DNA from 2 places in the Arthrobacter burdickii genome. Region 1 is predicted to be linked to the other one. Evidence: riboswitches for the same ligand, from Rfam matches in the RefSeq annotation. Region 1 holds a riboswitch; the other holds the start of a gene.
The links. A riboswitch is a leader RNA that binds a small molecule or an ion and turns the genes downstream of it on or off. The one in region 1 is predicted to bind S-adenosylmethionine.
Positions count from the first base shown of each region.

Region 2: linked by a shared signal. The riboswitch ahead of sfnG (dimethylsulfone monooxygenase SfnG) and the one ahead of P5G52_RS05865 (PIN domain-containing protein) in region 1 are both predicted to bind S-adenosylmethionine.

Region 1 is NZ_JAROCG010000001.1:1,248,736-1,256,489, reverse strand. Features, by position in the region: gene P5G52_RS05880 (flavin reductase family protein) at 204-719, opposite strand; gene P5G52_RS05875 (cystathionine gamma-synthase) at 877-2,082, opposite strand; gene P5G52_RS05870 (O-acetylhomoserine aminocarboxypropyltransferase/cysteine synthase family protein) at 2,084-3,445, opposite strand; gene P5G52_RS05865 (PIN domain-containing protein) at 3,495-3,974, opposite strand; SAM riboswitch class IV at 4,183-4,308, opposite strand; gene P5G52_RS05860 (cobalamin-independent methionine synthase II family protein) at 4,697-5,935, shown strand; gene P5G52_RS05855 (GntR family transcriptional regulator) at 6,063-6,764, opposite strand; gene P5G52_RS05850 (mandelate racemase/muconate lactonizing enzyme family protein) at 6,996-7,754, shown strand, end outside.
Region 2 is NZ_JAROCG010000001.1:136,505-144,258, reverse strand. Features, by position in the region: gene P5G52_RS00610 (O-acetylhomoserine aminocarboxypropyltransferase/cysteine synthase family protein) at 1-694, opposite strand, end outside; gene sfnG (dimethylsulfone monooxygenase SfnG) at 694-1,866, opposite strand; SAM riboswitch class I at 1,860-1,964, opposite strand; gene P5G52_RS00600 (hypothetical protein) at 2,065-2,295, shown strand; cyclic di-AMP (ydaO/yuaA leader) riboswitch at 2,415-2,588, shown strand; gene P5G52_RS00595 (C40 family peptidase) at 2,592-3,539, shown strand; gene acs (acetate--CoA ligase) at 3,631-5,562, opposite strand; gene P5G52_RS00585 (ABC transporter permease) at 5,553-6,446, opposite strand; gene P5G52_RS00580 (aliphatic sulfonate ABC transporter substrate-binding protein) at 6,443-7,480, opposite strand; gene P5G52_RS00575 (ABC transporter ATP-binding protein) at 7,559-7,754, opposite strand, start outside.

The sequences.
Region 1 (7,754 bases):
GCTGTACCCGTCATCGGGCCGCAAGGTTGAAACGATTCAAAGTAGTCCCCGAACTCTACCAAGAAAGGCACCGGGCTTCTACGGACCGGGGGCCCGCGCAGGAACCTCGGGAGCAGCGTGCAGGAGTCCACCCCCTGCTCTGACCCGACAGCGCGGAGCCCGGGATCGGAGTCCAGGGCCTCAGTGGCCCATGCGCGACCGGTTCATGCAGTCCTCTCCAGCACTGCTGCCGGGGACTGCACTCCGACGTAGGCGCCCTTGAAGAACAACAGGGGTTCGGCGTCGAGCCGCGCGCTCAGGGACCGGACGCTCCCCACCACGATGGTGTGGTCGCCGCCGTCGTACTCCTGGTGCAGTTCGCAGTCCACCCAGGCGAGTGCGTCCTCCAGCACGGGGTTGCCCAGCGGCGACGTGGTGTAGTCGACGCCGGCGAACTTGTTCGTACCCGAGCGTGCGAACTGGCCGGCCAGGTGCTGGTGCTCTGCCGACAGGATGTTCACGGTGAAGCGCCCCGCTGCACGCAGCAGGGGCCAGGTGCTGGAGGTCCGGGCCGGGCTGAAGGTGACCAGCGCCGGGGTGAGCGAGAGGGAGGCGAAGGACTGGCAGGTGAACCCGGCCGGACCGGTGGGTGTCGCCGCTGTGATCACGGTCAGCCCGGTGGCGAAGTGTCCCAACACCTGCCGGAGGCGCTGGGGGCTGAGGTCCGAAATGTCCGTCATGATGGGTCCTTTCGTGGCGTATGAATTCAATCAATCACCGTTTGTGCCCGCACCCAAGAGCCGGGGAGGCGAGCTGTCGTATGAGGAAACACGGGGTCATCGCCCGTCGTATTGCGTAGTGAACAGGGCTGGAACGGGGCGTGCTGCTGGACGTGGGTCAGGCGCTGAGAGCCACGGCTTTCCTGGACGCCCGATGGGTCTTCTCCAGCGCGGCGGCCAGGTCCTCCTGCAGGTCTGCCAGGTCCTCGACGCCGACGGACAGCCGGACCAGGTCGGTGGGCACCGCCAGCGGGGTACCCCGTACCGAGGCGTGGGTCATCTCCGAGCAGTAGCAGACCAGCGATTCCACCCCGCCCAGACTCACGGAGAGCGCGAAGAGCCGGGTCGATTCGGCGAAGGCCCGTGCGGCAGCCTCTCCTGCTCTGAAGCGCAGCGAGACGATCCCGCCGAAGCCCGACATCTGGCGCGCCGCCAGGGCATGGCCCGGGTGCTCGGGCAGGCCGGGGTAGAGCACCTCCGCGACGCCGGGCTGGTCCCGGAGCCATTCGGCGAGGGCCTGGGCGTTGGAGGTGTGTCGCTCCATGCGCAGGCCGAGGGTCTTCAGCCCGCGGGCGGCCAGGAAGCAGTCCTGCGGCCCGGCGACCGCGCCGCCGGCGAACTGCTGGTAGCCGATGGTCTCGGCCAGCGCGGTGCCGCGGAAAGAACGGTCCGCTACGACCACGGCTCCGCCGAGCACGTCCGAATGCCCGCCGATGTACTTGGTGGTCGAGTGCACCACCACGTCCGCGCCGAGGTCCAGCGGCCGCTGCAGGTAGGGCGAGGCGAACGTGTTGTCCACCACGAGCAGGGCTCCGGCATCGTGTGCCAGCGTCGCCCAGCCGACCAGGTCCGCGATGCCCAGCAGCGGGTTCGACGGCGTCTCCACCCACAGCAGTGCGGTGGAGCCCGGCCGGACCGCGGCGGCCACCGCCGCCAGGTCGGTGATGTCCACGGCCGTGTTCGCCACGCCCCACGGGCCCAGCAGCCCGTTGATCAGCCGGTTGGTGCCGCCGTAGCCGTCCCCGCCGAGGACGATGTGATCGCCCGGGCGCAGCAGTGCCCGCAGCAGCGCATCCTCGGCCGCAAGCCCGGAGGCGAAAGCGAAGGCCGCCGCCCCGTGCTCCAGGGCGGCCAACTGGGCTTCGAACCCGTTACGGGTCGGGTTGGAGCCCCGGCTGTATTCGTGCCCGGCGCGCAGCACGTTGATCCCGTCCTGCACGAAGGTGGAGGTCTGGTAGATCGGCGGGATCACCGCTCCGGTCAACGGATCGGGGTTCTGCCCGGCGTGGACGGCTGTCGTGTTGAAACCCGAGTACTTCGTCATCTCAGACCCCTGTTCCTGCATGGACGACGACGGCACCTGCCGCCGGAGAAGTGGCTGTGAGGTCCGCGGTGCCCACCAGCGGAGCCAGGGCCAGGTCCAGATCCGCGACGAGGTCCGCCGCGGTCTCCAGGCCCACGGAGAGCCGGATCGTGGTCTCCGCGATCCCGGCGGCGGCACGCTGCCCGGGGGTGAGCCGGCAGTGCGTCATCGCTGCCGGGTGCGCGATCAGCGACCGGGTGTCCCCCACATTGGCCACCAGCTTGAACAACCGGAGCCGATCGATGAAGGCCCCCACCTGCCCGGGCTCGGCGGCCAGGTCGAAGGAGAACACACTGCCGGCCCCCTGCGGGAAGTCCCGGGCCGCGAGTCCGGCCTGCGGGTGGCCCGAAACGGAGGGGTGGTGCACCGCGGCGACGGCCGGGTGATCCGCCAGGAACCGGATGACCTCGCGGGTGTTCTGGGCGTGCCGGGCGACCCGGATGTCCAGGGTCTCCAGCCCCTGCAGGATCTGCGCGGCGCTGCCCGGTGCGAGCGAGGGGCCCAGGTCGTGGAGGTACTTGCTGCGCGCGAGGGCCAGGTACGCGCCGTGGCCGTGGCGTTCCCACAGGATTTCCCCGCCGTACCGGCGCTTCGGCCGGGTGAGCTGCGGCCACCGGTCCGGGTAGGCGGAGAAGTCGAAGCGCCCCCCGTCGACCACGGCGCCTGCGAGGGTGCTCCCGTGCCCGCCGAGGAACTTCGTGGCCGAATACACCACGATGTCGGCCCCGTGATCCAGGGGCCGGAACAGGGCCGGGGTCGCCAGGGTGTTGTCCACCACCAGCGGCACCCCTGCGGCATGGGCGACCGCGGCGATCGCCGGCAGGTCCTGCAGCGTGGCCAGCGGATTGCCGATCGACTCGGTCAGGAAGGCCCGCGTGGTCGGGCGCACGGCGGCCTGCCAGGCACCAGGGTCTGCCGGGTCGGCGAAGCTGACCTCGATCCCGAAATCGTCGAAGGTGTCGGTGAGCAGGTCCACCGTCCCCCCGTACAGCTTCGACGACGCCACGATGTGCTGCCCTCCGCGGACCAGCGACACCAGGGCGACGGCGACCGCCGCCTGCCCGGTCGCCGTCGCGAGCGCGGCCACGCCGCCGTCGAGCGCAGCGATCCGCTGCTCCAGCACCGCGACCGTCGGGTTGCCGGTCCGCGTGTAGGTGAAGCCCGGCTCCTTCAGCGCGAACATGCGCCGGGCCGACGCGTAGTCCGGGAATTCGTATGCCGCGGTCTGATAGATCGGAACTGCCACGGGCCGGTAGGGGGCCTGCGGTTCATAACCTGCATGGATCTGGGAAGTGGCCGTACAGCCAGCGTCACCGGTACTCATCGAAGATGCTCCTTCGGCAGAAGTAGTTAGGGCTTGAGGTCGAATCGGTCTAAACAGGCTGCGTCGTCGATCCTGTCCGGGAACCCGGGAGCGGCGGTGCCTCGTCCGCGGTGGAATGCGCTTCCGGAATCCAGGGATTGATGGCCGACACCGAGAATTTCCGGTAGATCTCCACATTCCCCGACACAATGGAGAGGCTCCTAGAAATGGCAGTCGCAGCAATGAGGGAATCGACTGCGGACACTTCGGCGTCGCTCAGCATCGGACCCCAGACAGCCGCGATATCAGCGTCGACAGAAAGAATGTTCGAGCTGTAGGAGTTAACGAACTCCTGCACCCAGGCGCCGACGTACTGGTATTGCTGGTTCTCCCGGCTGACCAGGTGCAGCTCTCCGATTGTCAGAGCGGAGACGAATATGCGGAAGTGTCTCCTCCGCTGGAGGAAATCGACGACAGCCGGAGAAGGGCGGGGGCTCCGCAACTCCACGACGACGTCGGTATCCAGAAGGAGGCCGCTTGTGCGTGGCATTCCTCAGACTGCCAGCGCAGGCAGACCGGCGTCCTCCGTGCGATTCGGAGCCACATGCGGTCTGAGGAGGAAGTCCACGAACGCTTCACGTGGAGCCATCAGTGCCTCGTAGTCGTGAATGCTCACCACCGACAGGGGAACCTGGGAGTGGGGATCAGCAAGGGAGGAGGTAGCAGTCATGGGCGGGCGGCACGGGGCCGCGTCCTTTCGCGAGCTCTTGCCCGCACCAGGTACCCCAGGGGGTGAATGCGGACCGCTTCGTCATCCGAACCACCCACCGAGCGCGGGGTTGGTATGTGACCAAGTCGGAGCTTGGCGGTCACAATTCATGAAGCTGTTGGAAGTATAACCACGCAATCGTGCTCGAAGTAAACACCCACTCCTCGGTGTCCTCGTACATCCGCACGCCTATTGACTGTTCCACGCATGACAGCAGGACTTTCGTGGCAGCAGGGGTTGAAACTCCACACCGAATTGCTCCGGAATATTACGCCCCTGGTTTTTCCAGCGCCCTGATCGTCGTCCATGATGGGGCCAGCCCCTCCGATTGGTGCTCAGTCTTTCGACTGTGGAGGGGACGTGCCTGCGTCACCGGTGGATTTAGAGCCCTAAGCCACACCATCCAGAGCAGCTGAGAGACCTGCCTCCATGACGCTGCAGCTTCCCCCGGATTTCCTGTCCGGAAGGGTGCTAATGGCAGGACCGATGGAAAGGAAAGCATCATGACCCTCGATCGCATCTCCACCAGCCACGCCGGCTCGCTGCCTCGCACACCGGAACTGATCGCCGCCAACGCCGCCCGCACCTTTGCCGAGGACGGCTTCACCCTGGAGCGGACACCCGAATTCGAAGGGCTGCTCACCACTGCCGTGGTGGACCTCGTCCAACGCCAGAAGGAGTTCGGGATCACGATCCCGGGCGACGGTGAGTACGGCAAGGCGATGTCCAACCCGGTCGATTACGGCGCCTGGTGGACCTACAGCTTCCAGCGCACCGCCGGCCTGGAACTGACGGATTTCAACCCGATCCTCGCCGAGCCTGTCCGTAGCGAGCCCGGCGCCATCAGGCTGACCTCGTTCGCCGACCGGCGTGATTGGACACGCTTCGCGGCGGCCTACCAGGATCCCGAGAGCGGCATCCAGATCGGCAAGAACGCCACGGCCTTTCCGTCCGCGACCGGACCGATCTCCTACACCGGGCACGCCGCACTGGCCAGTGACATCACGAACCTCAAAGCGGGCCTGGTTGCTGCGGACATCCCGACGGGGTTCATCACGGCCCTCTCACCCGGGTCCGCCAGCAGGATCGGCAACGACTACTACGCCAGCGAGGAGGAGTTCATCTACGCCTGGGCCGATGTCCTGCGCGAGGAGTACAAGGCCATCGTGGAAGCAGGCCTGATCGTCCAGATCGACGATCCGTCCATCGCGGAGAACTGGGACCAGATCAATCCCGAACCCACCATCGAGGACTACCAGAAGTTCACCCGGATCCGGGTCGAGGCCCTGAACTATGCGCTGCGGGGACTACCCGAGGAACAGGTCCGGTTCCACGTCTGCTGGGGATCCTGGCACGGCCCGCACACCACGGACATCGAGTTCCGCCACATCGTGGACCTCGTACTGGGTATCAACGCCGGCTCGTACTCCTTCGAGGCAGCGAACGCACGCCACGAACACGAATGGACCCTCTGGCAGGACGTCGACCTTCCTGCCGGGAAGGTGCTGGTTCCCGGCGTCGTCTCGCACGCGACCAACGTCGTCGAACACCCTGAGCTGGTCGCCCAGCGCATCGAGCGGTTCGCCGCACTCGTCGGTCGGGAGAACGTCGTGGCCTCCACCGACTGCGGGCTGGGTGGCAGGATCCACCCGCAGATCGCCGCCGCGAAGCTCGAGTCCCTGGGACGCGGCGCGCAGATCGCGTCGAACCGGCTCTTCGCCCGCTCCGGAACACTCGCCTAGCCTCCGGTGGCCACCCTCGTCACCAGGGTGACGGACCCGGCTCGGTGGTCCGGATGGTCTCCGGACAGCCGAGCCGGGTCGTTCCGCGCCGGGGCGGATACCCCGGAAATAGAGAAACCGACGGATGCTAGGCGGTCTGCTCCAGGGGTGCTGACTGGACGGTCTCGCGTTCCTCCAGAGCTCCGGTGACCGAGGCCGTGAGGCTGTTGGCGATGTGGGTGCGGGCGAGTTCGGCAGCGCCGACGCCGTCCCCGGCAACGACGAGCTCGAGTATCTGGTGGTGCTGGTTCAGGTCTATCGTTCGGGGCTCATCCCCGGAGGGGAGTTCGAGGCCGATGCGGCGGTAGCGGTCGGACTTGTCCCACAGATCATCCAGGAGCTTGATCAGGACATGGTTGTGCGAGGCGGCGTAGACGGCCCGGTGGAATTCCCGGTGCACCATGATCGCTTCCTCGCCCCAGACCCGCGTGACGGGCAGGAGCTTCTCGGCGGCTGCGCGCATTGCTGCTATGTCGGCGTCAGTCCGGCGGGAGGCTGCCAGTTCTGTTGCCGATGGTTCAAGTGAGAGACGGACTTCCAGGAGTTCCCGTGCTTCCGAGGCACTCATGGTGGCCACCCTGGAATCCCGATGGGTGTCCATGATGATCAGGCCCTCGCTCGAGAGCCGGCGGATCGCTTCACGCAGGGGCGTGATGCTCATGTGCATGTTGTCGGCCAGCTCGTACTGCGAGATGCGCGAGCCCGGGGCGAGGCCACCGGAGAGGATCAGCTGACGGAGTTCGTTGTACGCGAGACTGCCCTTGCTGGAAAAGACGTTCGTGGTGCTCATCTCACGCTCCGATTCCGAAACCGAGGCGTTGCCCCCGTTCTTCACAGTGTAGTTCCTTCAGGACATCTTATAAGAAGTTCCCCGAGAGGCTTGTGCTTCGCGTCACTGCCGGGCTAGCCTTGATGTAGGTCTTATAAGATATTCGCCTGGCCCTCCCAATCCTGCTTTCAAGGTCAGCCTCGGCACCTCAGTCTTATAAGAAATAAGAAACTACTCAGGAGAGATTCGAAGATGAAAATTGTTTCCGCCCACGTCGGCACCATCCCCATCAGTTCCTCGATCAGGAACGCTTTCATCGACTTCACCAAGATGGACTGCACGATCCTCGCTCTGGTCAGCGACGTCTTCGTCGATGGAGAACCTCTGGTCGGCTACGGCTTCAACTCCAACGGTCGCTACAACGCAACGGGCATCCTGAAAGACCGCATTCTTCCGCGCATCATGGATGCTCCGTCCGAGGATCTTCTCGACGAGGACGGCCAGCTCTCGCCGGAGAAGGCGTGGGACCTGATGATGTCCAACGAGAAGCCGGGCGGCCACGGTGAACGCTCGGTCGCTGTCGGTGTGGCCGACATGGCCCTGCACGATCTCGCCGCGAAGATCGCCGGCGTCCCGCTGTACCGGTGGATCTCGGATCACTACGGTGACGGAAACCCGGACAAGGACGTCTTCGTCTACGCCGCCGGTGGCTACTATGCACCCGGCAAGAGCCTCGAGGACCTCCAGAACGAAATGCGGGGCTTCCTGGCCAAGGGCTACAACGTGGTCAAGATGAAGATCGGAGGAGCCGACCTGGCCGAGGACCTCCGCCGCATCGAAGCCGTGATCGAGGTACTGGACGGCGACGGTTCCCGCCTGATGGTGGACGTCAACGGCAAGTTCGACCTGGAGACGGCGCTGGCGTACGGCAAGGCCATCGACCAGTACGGGCTGTTCTGGTACGAGGAAGTCGGCGACCCGCTGGACTACGCCCTGAACGCCACGCTCTCC
Region 2 (7,754 bases), 1.1 Mb from region 1:
TGCCCCAGTCGAAGCGGCCGCTCTCCACGATCACACCGCCGAGGGTGGTGCCGTGCCCGCCGATGAACTTGGTGGCGGAGTGGATCACGATGTCCGCGCCGTGTTCGATGGGTCGTACCAGGTAGGGCGTGCTGAGGGTGGAGTCGACGATGAACGGCACGCCGGCGTCATGGGCCACCTTGGCCAGGCCCGCGAGGTCCGCGATCTCGCCCGAGGGGTTCGCGATGACCTCGGCGTAGACGGCCTTGGTGTTCTCGCGGATCGCCGCCGCGTAGTCGGCCGGATCCGTTCCCGGGACGAAGGTGGTCTCGATGCCGAAACGGCGCAGCGTGACATCCAGCTGGGTGACCGTCCCGCCGTACAGCTGCGAGGCGGCGACGATGTGGTCGCCTGCCTGGCAGAGCGCCGCGAAGGTGATGAACTCCGCGCTCATGCCCGACGCCGTCGCCACCGCACCGATGCCGCCCTCGAGGGACGCGATGCGCTCCTCGAACGCCGCGACGGTGGGGTTTCCGATGCGCGAGTAGATATTGCCGTACTTCTGCAGGGCGAAGAGGTTGGCGGCGTCGTTCGTGTCCTTGAAGACGAACGACGTCGTCTGGTAGATCGGCACGGCCCGGGCGCCGTGGGTGGCGTCCGGCGTACCGCCGGCGTGGAGCGCCCGCGTACGGAAACCGAAGGAACGTTCTGCCATCAGACACCTGCCTTGCTGGGGACGGCGAGCGTGCCGTCGGGATCGAAGTCCACTCCCGCCCTGCGGGCCGCATCCGCCTCGAGTTCCCGCACGATCGGCAGGATATCGGTGCCGAAGGCGGCCACTTCCTCCTGGAAGTGCAGATAGCAGGTGAGGAAGAGGTTCACGCCGATCTTCTTGTACTCCACGATGCGCTCGGCGATCTGCTCGGGCGTCCCGATGAGTTGGGTCTTGAAGCCGTCGTTGTACTGCACGAGGTCCTCGAAGGTGGAGTCGGCCCACATGCCCTTGCCGTCCTTCGTCGAGGGACCCGCTTCCTGCACGGCGTCGCGGAAGCCCTCCACCGCGGGGCGGTGTGCCTTCTCGACGATCTCGCGCAGGGTGTCGCGCGCCTCCTTCTCGGAGTCGCGGGCGATGACGAACCCGTTGAGGCCGTACTTCGGACGCCGTCCGGCCTGCTCGGCGGACGCCCGGACGCCGGCGATGTTCTCCTTGAACCCCTCGAGGTCCTTGCCGTTGGAGAAGTACCAGTCGGCCACGCGGCCCGCGGTGGCCTGGGCCGCCGTCGAGTTCCCGCCGAAGAAGATCTCGGGGTGGGGACGCCCCGGGACGTCCACGGGCGCCGGGTTCAGGGTGAAGTCCTTGATGTTGTAGTACTTGCCCGCCTGGCTGTAGCCCTCCTCCGTCCAGAGCCCGCGCAGCACGCGGATGAACTCCTCGGTGCGGACGTAGCGCTCGTCGTGCTCGAGCCACTCGAGGCCGAAGTTGGTGAACTCGTCCTTTAGCCAGCCGGAGACGATGTTGACGGCGGCGCGGCCGTTCGAGATGTGGTCCGCGGTGATGATGTACTTCGCGAGCACACCGGGGTGCCACATGCCCGGGTGGACGGCGGCGATCACCTTCAGCTTCTCGGTGGCCGCCAGCAGGGCCAGGGAGAACGACGTCGCCTCGTGCTGCTTGTCCGCGCCGTAGGACGCGGCGTAGCGGGTCTGGGACAGGGCGTACTCGAAGCCGGCGTCCTCCGCGATGCGAGCGAGCTTCTTGTTGTAGTCGAAGTCCCAGCTGGTGCGCTGCTCGATGGTCGAGACCACCAGGCCGCCACTGACGTTGGGGACCCAGTAGGCGAATTTCAGGGGTGTGGAAAGGTCGGCGACGCTCATGGTTTCCTCCATCGGTCTGGCAGTAGCACCCTAATGTCGCCGCGATGGTGCGGGGGCCAGGGTTGCTGCGGCGTCAGTGAGCCAGATCTCTCAGCCGCTCGGGATGGTCAACGTCGAGTGTGACATCGGAGGGCCGCAGAACCAAACAATGTGTCGCCCGGTGGCAGGGATGCATCACCGGGCGTGGGCTCTCATGCCTAGGGTGGAGGAATGGATAGCTGGAAGTCCGCGGAACGCACGCAGGAACGCAAGCTCTGGAACACGCTCTTCTGCGTCGGTGTCGTGCTGACCGTCACCCTGGGGAGCAGCCTCCTGCTGGTCGCGGGCAGTGCCGGGGCGGCGGCCTCCGCCTGGTTCTACGTGCAGCAGTGGGTGCTGCTGGCCCTCAGCGCGGGTGGGACGGTCCTCGCCTTCCGTCGCTGGCGGTCCCTCCGCGCGTAGGATACGGGCCGTTATGCAAATGTGACAAACGCGGGGAGCGCTGGGTATCGTCGAAGCGTGCCTCCGTCCATGGGAGGCCCTCCCGGATGGATTGCCGAGCCCTGCCGCCGAACGGGATACGTTCGTCATCACCGAGGCGGGGACGGGGGAACCACAGTTCCACCGGGACGTGCAGGTCCAGCCTGCGTCCCTGGGGTCAAGTCGCTGCGCAGTTCCGAAACCGATGTGCGCACGGCCGGGTGTCTCCCATCCGAACCCGACAGCTCACCCCGCAGGCATGGGAGAGGTATAGATCCATGTCACGAAAGACTTCCCCGGCACGCCACCGTGCCGACATCGACGGCAACCTCGCGCTGACGGGCCTGTCCCGCGCCGCGAAGGCTTCGGCCACCGCCGTCGGCCGGCCGATCGCCATCGTCGCCGTCACCTCGGGCCTCGCGCTCGGTGCGGTCGGCACCGCCCACGCCGGTGAATACACCGACCAGGGCACGACGCCGGTTCCCGCTGCTGCTGCCGCTGCGTCGGTCGCTCCGGCACCCGCTGCTCCACCCGCCGCATCGGGCACCACCCACACCGTCGTCGCGGGCGACACCCTCAGCGCGATCTCGGCCGCCTACGGCGTGGACCTGACCGCGGTCCTGGCGGCGAACGGCCTCTCGCTCACCTCGGTGATCTTCCCGGGCGACAGCATCGCCATCCCCGCCGGAGCCGGATCGCAGGCCCCGGCGCAGACCGCCGTTCCCGTCGTGTCCGTTCCCGTGGCCACCGCTCCCGCAGCGGTGACCCAGCAGGCACCCGCTCTCGCCCCGGCAGCGCCGGTCCAGCAGGCCGCAACCGTCGCGCCGGCCCCGGTCGCTCCCGCTCCCGCTCCCGCATCGAGCGTGTACCTCGCCTCGGCGGACATCGCCCCGATCGCTTCCTCCAGCGGCGTCGCCGGCACCCTCGTGGCATCGGCACAGGCGCAGCTCGCAGCCGGCATGATCCAGGACTGCACCGTCCTGGTGGAGACCGCACTGCGTGCCGCCGGCATCCCCGTCGGCGACCTCGGCCCCTCGCAGTTCTTCCAGTTCGGCACCACCGTGGCGACCCCGGCCCCCGGCGACATCGTCATCACGGCCGGCCACGTGGCGATCTACGTCGGCGGTGGCCAGGTCATCAGCAGCGGCATGAACGGCTCGAACCTCACCATGCAGCACCCTCTCTCGGACCTCCCGGGAGCATCCTTCGTTCGGGTAGCGGGCTAGTACCGGGACGGACCCCACACGGGAAGCGGCAGGTGCTTGGACGGGGCGCCTGCCGCTTCCTCCTTTTAACGCGGGTCAGTTTCTAGGCGGGTCAGTTCCTGCCGGCCAGGACGTCCTGGATGCCGGGGATGCAGCCCTCGTTCTGCAGCGAGGTGGTGTCACCGAGCGGCGAGCCCTCGTAGAGCTGCGTCAGCAGGCGCCGCATGATCTTCCCGGACCTCGTCTTGGGCACATCGGGAACGACGACGACGGCCGAGGGCCGCGCGATCGGCCCGATGGCCTCCGCGACATGGGCGCGCAGCGTGGCCGACACGTCCGCGTCCGGATCCGCGCCCGGCGCCAGCACCACGAACGCCGCGATGGCGTGGCCCGTCAGTGGGTCGGGAACAGGGCAGGCGCCGGCTTCGGTCACGAGCGGGTGCGCCACGAGCGCGGACTCGATCTCGATCGTGGAGAGGCGGTGGCCGGAGACGTTGATGACCTCGTCCACGCGCCCCAGGATCCAGGTGTCGCCGTCGTCGTCGTACCGGGCGCCGTCGCCGGCCAGGAACCACCCCTGCGCGGCGAACTTCCGCCAGTAGGAGTCGAGGTAGCGCTGCGGGTTGCCCCAGACGGTGCGTGCCATGGCTGGGCCGTGGCGGTCCACGACGATCAGCCCCTGCACGCCGGGAGGCACCGGGCGGCCCTCCTCGTCCACGATGCGGGTGCTGACGCCCGGGAGGGCCCGCGCGGCGCAACCGGGCTTGAAGTCGGTGTCCGTGGGGCTGGGCGAGAGGACCGTGGCCCCGGTCTCGGACTGCCACCAGGTGTCCACGACGGGAACCTCGTCGCGACCGAGGTTCCTGCGGAACCAGCGCCACGCCTCGGGGTTGACCGCCTCGCCGACCGTCCCCAGGACGCGGATGCTGGAGAGGTCGTAGGAGGACGGGACGCCGTCGGGGAACCAGCCCATCAGTGACCGGACCAGTGTGGGCGCCGTGTAGTAGCTGGTGACGCCGTAGCGTTCGATGATCTCGAAGTGGCGGCCGGGATGGGGCGTGTTCGGGGTGCCCTCGAAGAGGACCTGCGTGGCGCCGTTGGACAGCGGACCGTACAGCTCGTACGTGTGCGCCGTGACCCACGCGAGGTCGGCGGTGCACCAGTGGACGTCGCGGTCCCGCAGCGACGGATCGGGATTGCTGAAGAGGTGCTCGAAGCTCCACGACGCCTGCGTGAGGTAGCCCCCGGAGGTGTGCACGAGCCCCTTCGGCTTCCCCGTCGTACCGGAGGTGTACATGATGAACAGCGGCGTCTCGGCGTCGAACGCCTCCGGCTCGTGGTGCGCGGAAGCGGTGTCGACGATGTCGTGCCACCACACGTCGCGCCCCTCGGTCCAGGCGACCTCCGAGCCGGTGCGGCGCACCACGAGGACGTGCTCGATGCTGTTCGTACCCGCCACCGCGGCGTCGGCATTGGCCTTCACCGGGACGGCGGCGCCCCGGCGGAACTGGCCGTCCGTGGTGACGAGCAGCTTGGCCCCGGTGTCCTCCACCCGGAAGCGGAGGGCTTCGGCGGAGAAACCGCCGAACACGAGGGAGTGCACTGCTCCGATGCGCGCGCAGGCGAGGGTGATCACGACCGTCTCGACGAGGACGGGGAGGTAGATGACCACGCGGTCGCCCTTGCCGACGCCGAGGGCGAGCAGGGCGTTGGCCGCGCGCGACACCTCCTCCTGCAGTTGCGCATAGGTGATAGTGCGGCGGTCCCCGGGCTCGCCCTCGAAGTGGAGCGCGACCCTGTCGCCCCGGCCGGCCCGCACATGCCGGTCGACGCAGTTCGCGGCGACGTTGAGGGTACCCCCGGCGAACCACTCGATGACGGGGACGCTGAGTGATCCGTCCTCCTGCGGGAGTGCCCTGTCGAAGGTGTGGAGCGTGTGCCACGGGGTGTCCCACTCGAGCCTGCCTGCCTGCTCGGCCCAGAAGGCGAGCCGGTCGGCTTCCACTGCAGCGACCCCTTCCGGCGTCGTCGTACCTACGCCCATCGCCGCACCGCCCAGCGTTCGGCGATGCCCAGCAGGGCGTCCGTGGTCTTGCCGATGACGGCCAGCAGGATGATCGCGAGGATGATCCGGTCGACGCGGCCGGTCTGCTGGGAATCCGTCAGCAGGAAGCCCAGGCCCATCGAGGAGGCGATGAGTTCTGCCGCCACGAGGAACAGCCAGGACTGTGCGAGGGCGAGCCTCAGGCCCGAGAACAGCGCGGGGACGACGGCGGGAAGCTGCACGGTGGTCAGCAGGCGGACGCCGTTGAGCCCGAAGGCGCGCGCCGCCTCGACGAGGTTGCGGTCCACGTGGCGCAGCCCGAGGTAGAGCGTGGTGAACACGGGGAAGAACGCACCGATGCTGATCAGCGTGACCTTGGAGTCCTCGTTGATGCCGATCCAGAGGACCAGCAGCGGGACCCAGGCCAGGGACGGAACCGCGCGGAGGGCTCCGACCGTAGGTGTCAGGAGGATGTCGGCGATGCGGGAGAGTCCCAGCAGGGCGCCGGCCAGCACCCCGAGCAGGGAGCCGATGAGGAAGCCGAGCAGCACGCGCTGGGTGGAGATCAGGATGTGGTTGGCCAGCTGTCCCCGCTGCACCAGGTCGACGGCGGCCGCGAGGACCGACGCCGGGGAGGGCAGCTGCGACGACCGGAAGTACCCCGAGGCGGTGCTGAGGTGCCACGCGAGCAGGATGAGCACCGGGACGATGAGCCCGAGCAGGACGACGCCGGCGCGGCGTCCGCCCGGCAGGCGTGTGCGTCCACCGGAGCCCTTTGCCGCGGGTTCTCCGGGTGGGGGCGCGATCGCCGGGGAGCCGGTCGCCTCGAGGCCCTCCTTGCTGATGGGAGTCGCGCTGCTGCCCGTCAGGTACTCCGCACTCATGAGTCGGAACCGATGGCGGCCGGGTCCGCCTTCTCGACGAGCGAGGCATCGAGGAGGGAGCCGAGGGCGTCGTCGATCTGGTCCTGGCTCTGCACGTCGCCGGTCTCGACGAAGACGGGACCGATCTTCTCGAGGACGTTGCGCTGGGCATCACCGGGGGCGGGATCGACGTCGAGGTTGGTGCGCTCGATGATCACCGAATTCGCCACGGCCTGGTCGATGCCGGCGACCTCCGCGAGGATCGACGCCGTCTCCTCGGGGTTCTCCTTGGCCCACTCCCGCGCCTTCTCGTAGGCGTTCACCACGGTCTGCGCGACGTCGGGCTTCTCCGAGAGGAAGTCCTCCGTCGCATTGAGGAAGCCGTAGGTGTTGTAGTCGATGTCCCGGAAGAACAGCTGCGCGCCGTCCTGCTCCGCGGCGGCCATGATCGGGTCCAGCCCGGACCAGGCATCCACCGCGCCGCTCGCCAGCGCGGCGCGCCCGTCGGCGTGCTGCAGGTTCTCGATGGTGACGTCGGACTGTTCCACGCCCGCGGCCTCCAGTGCCTGCAGCAGGAAGAAGTACGGGTCGGTGCCGCGGGTGGCGGCGACGGACTTGCCGCGCAGGTCCTCGACGCTGGTGATGCCAGAGTCCGGCAGCGTCACGAGGGCTGCCCATTCGGGCTGGGAGTAGATGTCGATCGCCTTGATGGGGGAGCCGTTCGAGCGCGCGAGCAGGGCGGCGGAACCGGCCGTGGAACCGACGTCGATCGCTCCGGCACGCAGGGCCTCATTGGCCTTGTTGGAGCCTGCGGACTGTACCCAGTTGACGGTGATGTCCTGGTCCGCGAGCTCGTCCTCGAGCCAGCCCTGCTTTTTGATGATGAGGCTGAGGGGGTTGTAGGTGGCGAAGTCGATGTTGAGGGTTCCGCCCTGCGTGGCGTCCCCGGCCGCTGCCTGGGTGTCGGAGGCGTTCTCGCCGGCCATGCAGCCACTGAGGCTGAGCGAGAGTGCCGTGGCGAGTGCGAGGGTGGGCAGGAAGGCGCGGCGGTTCATGGTGGTCCTTTGAGTGGGTGGTGCGAAAGGGCAGGAAGGCGCCGCGGTCCGGCAGCGCCGGGGGCGGCGGAAGCCGGGCTAGTGTCCGGTGACGCCGAGCAGGGAGAGCAGGGAGCTGCGGAGCACCCCGAGGTCGGCGGAATTGCGGTCCCGCGGGCGTGCGCCGGGCACGGTCACGAGTTCCGCGATGGTGGAACCGGACTGGTCGGTGTCGCCGCGTCCGAGGACGAGGATCCGGTCGGCGAGCTGCAGTGCCTCGTCGACGTCGTGCGTG